One region of the Halomonas mongoliensis genome, then DNA from elsewhere that is predicted to be linked to it. Evidence: predicted binding sites of a transcription regulator. Region 1 holds the regulator's gene; the other holds the start of a gene.
What was found. The regulator FNR, encoded in region 1, switches genes on or off when oxygen is low (the NO sensors DNR and NnrR bind a similar motif). The targets are predictions, from matches to a motif close to TTGATNTANATCAA.

Region 1 (2,197 bases):
ATGATCCATGAAGGGGATCGGGTCATGGTGTGCCTCTCCGGCGGCAAGGACAGCTATGCCATGCTCTCCATCCTGCGCAGCCTGCAGCGCAATGCACCGGTGAACTTCTCCCTGGTGGCGGTCAACCTCGACCAGAAGCAGCCCGGCTTCCCCGAGCAGGTGCTGCCCGACTACCTCGAGTCGCTCGGCGTCGAGTACCACATCCTGGAGCGCGATACCTACTCGGTGGTCAAGGAGAAGACCCCGGAGGGCAAGACCACCTGTGCGCTCTGTTCGCGGCTGCGCCGCGGCTCCCTCTACGGTTTCGCCGAGGAGATCGGCGCCACCAAGATTGCCCTGGGCCACCACCGGGAGGATATCCTCGAGACGCTGTTCCTCAACCTCTTCTTCGGCGGCAGCCTCAAGGCGATGCCGCCCAAGCTGCTCTCCGATGACGGCAATAACATCGTGATCCGCCCCCTGGCCTACTGCCGTGAGGCGGATATCGCCGAGTATGCGCGGCTGATGGAGTTCCCGATCATTCCCTGCAACCTGTGCGGCTCCCAGCCCAACCTGCAGCGCCAGGTGGTCAAGGAGATGCTGGCCGAGTGGGAGAGGAAACACCCCGGGCGCCTGGAGAGCATGTTCAAGGCGGTCACCAATGTGGCACCGTCCCAGCTGGCCGACCGCGAGCTGTTCGACTTCGTCGGGCTCGAGGAGGCGCAGGCGCGGCGGCAGGCCAGCCGCATCGAACTGCTGAACGAGTAGCCCTGACGCCGGCGCCAGGGCTCGGGAACTCATGACTCGAAAACCAGAACCCCCCATCGGGCACTCGCCCGATGGGGGGTTCTGCGTGAGGGGTTAAGGCCAGGCGGCCCGGGGCTACTTGGCCCCTTCCTCCTCGGCGACCTGGATCAGGGAGTCGAGGTCGAGGATATGCACCTCGCGGCCCGAGACCTCCACCAGGCCCTGGCTCTGGAAGCGGCCCAGGATGCGGCTGACCGTCTCCACGGCCAGGCCCAGGTAGTTGCCGATATCGGCCCGGGACATGGAGAGGCGGAAGCTGTAGGGCGAGTAGCCGCGCCGCCGGAAGCGGTCGGAGAGGCTGGTGAAGAAGCTGGCCAGGCGCTGGTCGGCGGTCTTGCGCGACAGCAGCCGCATCATGCGGCGGTCATCGCGCAGCTCCTTGCTCATGCTGCGGTAGAGCTGGCCGCGCAGCTCCGGCAGCGACTCCGACAGCTGATCCAGGCGGTCGAAGGGGATCTCGCAGACGGTGGTGGTCTCCAGCGCCACCGCGGTGCCCGGGTAGCGCTCCTCGTCGATGCCGTCGAGCCCAACCAGCTCGCTGGGCAGGTAGAAGTTGGTGAGCTGGTCCTCGCCGCTCCCCTCGGTGGTCACCTGCTTGAGGCTGCCGGAGCGCACCGCAAAGACGCTGGTGAAGGGGTTGTCCTGACGGAACAGGGTCTCGCCCTTCTTGAGCGGTGCCCGGCGGCGGATGATGGCGTCGAACTGGTCCATGTCCTGCACCTCGAGGGCCAGAGGCAGGCAGAGCGAACTCAGGCTGCAGGTCTGGCAGCGAGTTTCGTGCAGGACAGAGCGCCGCCGTCCGGTCAGACTGTCAGGCATGGCCGCCTTCTCCTTGATCGTGATCATGGAAGGCATTATGGAGGATAAAGCAGGCGGGGCAAACCACCTCCAAGGAGGTAGCCCCCGGCGGCCGACTCAGGGCGTCGGGTCGGCGCCGGGGTCGAAGGCGGCCAGCAGGCGGGTCAGCCCCCATGCGCCGTCCGGCGTCAGGCGCAGCCGCTCGCCCTGGCGCTCGAGGAGCCCCGCCTCGCAGAAGGGGGCCAGACGCTGCAGATCGTCGGCGAGGAGGACGCCGGCATTGCAGCCATACTCCCTGGAAAGGGCGGTGAGATCCAGCTCCCGGCGGCAGGCCAGCGCCTCCATGGCGGCGGCGCGCAGCCGCTGTTCGGGGCCTGGGCGAAGGCCGCCGGCCACGGGCAGCCGGCTGGCATCCAGGGCGGCCTCGTACTCCTCCAGCTGCCGGGCGTTGCGGGTCAGGGTGGCGCCGACCCGGCTGATGGCGGCAACCCCCAGGCCCAGCTGGTCGCCTGGCGGGTGGGAGGTATAGCCCTGCAGGTCCCGGGCCAGCCGGCCTTCGCTCAGGGCCAGGGCCAGGCTGTCATCGCGGCGGGCAAAGTGACCGAGTCCGATA
Region 2 (2,197 bases), 1.4 Mb from region 1:
GAGGCCACCTTCATCCAGCTGGCCGGTACGGCCATCGAAGCGGCCTTCATCAGTGACGCCCGGCGCACCGAGCTGCGTCATCGGCTGGCGGCCTGCTACTGATCCCTGCCGATGTCCGGCGGCACGGCACACGAAAACGGCGCCCCCGTCAGGGGGCGCCGTTAGCGAGAACGAGGGGCGGCAGGCTCGAGCCGCCCTGGCGAGGTTACGGCAGGGCCGGGACCTCGAAGTCGGGCATCTCGCCGGTCAGGGTGTGCAGGAAGGCAGTGATGTTGGCGATGGTCTCATCGTCATACTCACGACCCAGCATCTCCTGGCCCATGATGGCAACGGCCTCCTCCAGGGTCTCGGTGGCGCCATTGTTCATGTAGGGGTAGGTGACGCCCACGTTGCGCAGGGTCGGGGTGCGGAAGCGGTACATATCCGCCTCGTCACCGGTCACTTCAAAGCGGCCCACGTCGGTGGAGCCCGGCACCTGGATGCGGTGGAACATGCTGTCGGTCAGCGCCGGGCCGCGGTGGCAGGCGATGCAGCCGGTGTCCACGAAGGCCACCATGCCGTCCTTCTCCTGCTGGTTCAGGGCGTCGATATCGCCGCGCAGGTAGCGGTCGAAGGGCGAGTTCGGCGTGTTGAGGGTGCGCTGGAAGCTGGCGAGTGCCTTGGCCAGGTTGTCGGCGTTGATCGGGTCCTCGTCGCCGGGGAAGGCCTCGGCGAACTTCTTCTGGTAGAGGTCGAACTCGTTCAGGCGCTCCAGGGCGCTGTCGAGGTCCATGGCCATTTCCACATCGGCCTCGATGGGGCCGAGGGCCTGGCCTTCCAGGTCCGGCTCGCGGCCGTCCCAGAACTGGGAGCCCAAGAAGCCGGAGTTCAGCACGGTGGGGGTGTTGCGCTCGCCGATCTGGCCGTCGTGGCCGGTGGCGCGCGGAATACGGTCCGCCCAGCCCAGCGCGGGGTTGTGGCAGGTGGCGCAGCTGATCACGCCGCTGGAGGAGATGCGCGGCTCGAAGAAGAGCATGTTGCCGAGCTCGACCTTCTCCGGGGTCAGGGAGTTGTGGGCCGGGATCGGCGGGAAGTGGGGCAGTGGCTCGAAGCGGTCGCGGTAGTTGCCGAGCCCGTCGTCGGCCATGGCCGGCGCGGCGATGGCGAGCGCGGAGCCCATGGCAATGGCGGAGGCCAGCAGGCGCTTGGTGGTCATGGTGTTCCCCTCTCTCTTGATTATGATGCTGCGGGTCAGCCGGTCGGCTAATCCATCCTTAACCCTATGCCGCCACCTTAGAGGCATCGGTTGTCGCTAATCAACCTAGTAAAACTGTCGGAAAAGGGCCACCCTTGAGCCAGGTCAAGTTTTGACATTGGTTCACCGTACCGTCTGGACGCTTCACGGTTTTTTCGGGAAGCTGTCGTTTTCTCGATCCTGCGGAGGAGGTCAACGACCATGACCCGCTATCGTTACCCCGCCATCCCCGAGTCGGAGGTCACCCCTCGCGAGCTGTTCCGCCAGCGGCGCCGCTTTATCCAGGCGGGTGCCGCCCTGGGGGCGGCCGCCCTGGCCCCGGGTCTGCTGCTCTCGCCGGCGGCCCACGCCTGGCGTGGGGGCCTAGAGGAGCGACTCGCAGGCGAGCTGCCCAGCCAGTCGCTGGCCGGCGATGAGTCGCTGACCGCGTTTCGCGATGCCACCACCTACAACAACTTCTATGAGCTCGGTACCCGCAAGAGCGACCCCGAGGTCTATGCCCATCAGCTGCGTACCGATCCCTGGTCGGTGACCATCGAGGGCGAGGTGGAGAAGCCCGGCACCTTTGCCCTGGAGGATATCCTCGCCGGCCAGTCACTGGAGGAGCGCATCTATCGCATGCGCTGCGTCGAGGCCTGGTCCATGGTGATTCCCTGGATCGGCTTTCCCCTGGCCGACCTGCTCAAGCGCCATGGGCCCACCTCCCGGGCGAAGTATGTGGTCTTCGAGTCGATCCTCGACCCCGATAACCTGCGCGGCCAGCGGCGTTCCATCATCGAGTGGCCCTATCGTGAGGGGTTGCGCATCGACGAGGCGATGCACCCCCTGACCCTGCTCTCCGTGGGGATGTATGGCGAGGTGATGCCCAATCAGAACGGCGCCCCGATACGGCTGGTGGTGCCCTGGAAGTATGGCTTCAAGAGCATCAAGTCGGTAGTGAAGATCCGCCTGGTGGAGGAGCAG

Region 2: a site for FNR is predicted at 1,330-1,343, ahead of ACRYRV_RS15665 (cytochrome-c peroxidase). Genes of this name have one in related genera too.

What each region holds. Positions count from the first base shown of each region.
Region 1 is NZ_CP199288.1:1,107,274-1,109,470, reverse strand. Features, by position in the region: gene ttcA (tRNA 2-thiocytidine(32) synthetase TtcA) at 1-747, shown strand, start outside; gene fnr (fumarate/nitrate reduction transcriptional regulator Fnr) at 862-1,605, opposite strand; gene hemN (oxygen-independent coproporphyrinogen III oxidase) at 1,702-2,197, opposite strand, start outside.
Region 2 is NZ_CP199288.1:3,344,275-3,346,471, forward strand. Features, by position in the region: gene ACRYRV_RS15660 (adenosine deaminase) at 1-102, shown strand, start outside; gene ACRYRV_RS15665 (cytochrome-c peroxidase) at 206-1,195, opposite strand; gene msrP (protein-methionine-sulfoxide reductase catalytic subunit MsrP) at 1,436-2,197, shown strand, end outside.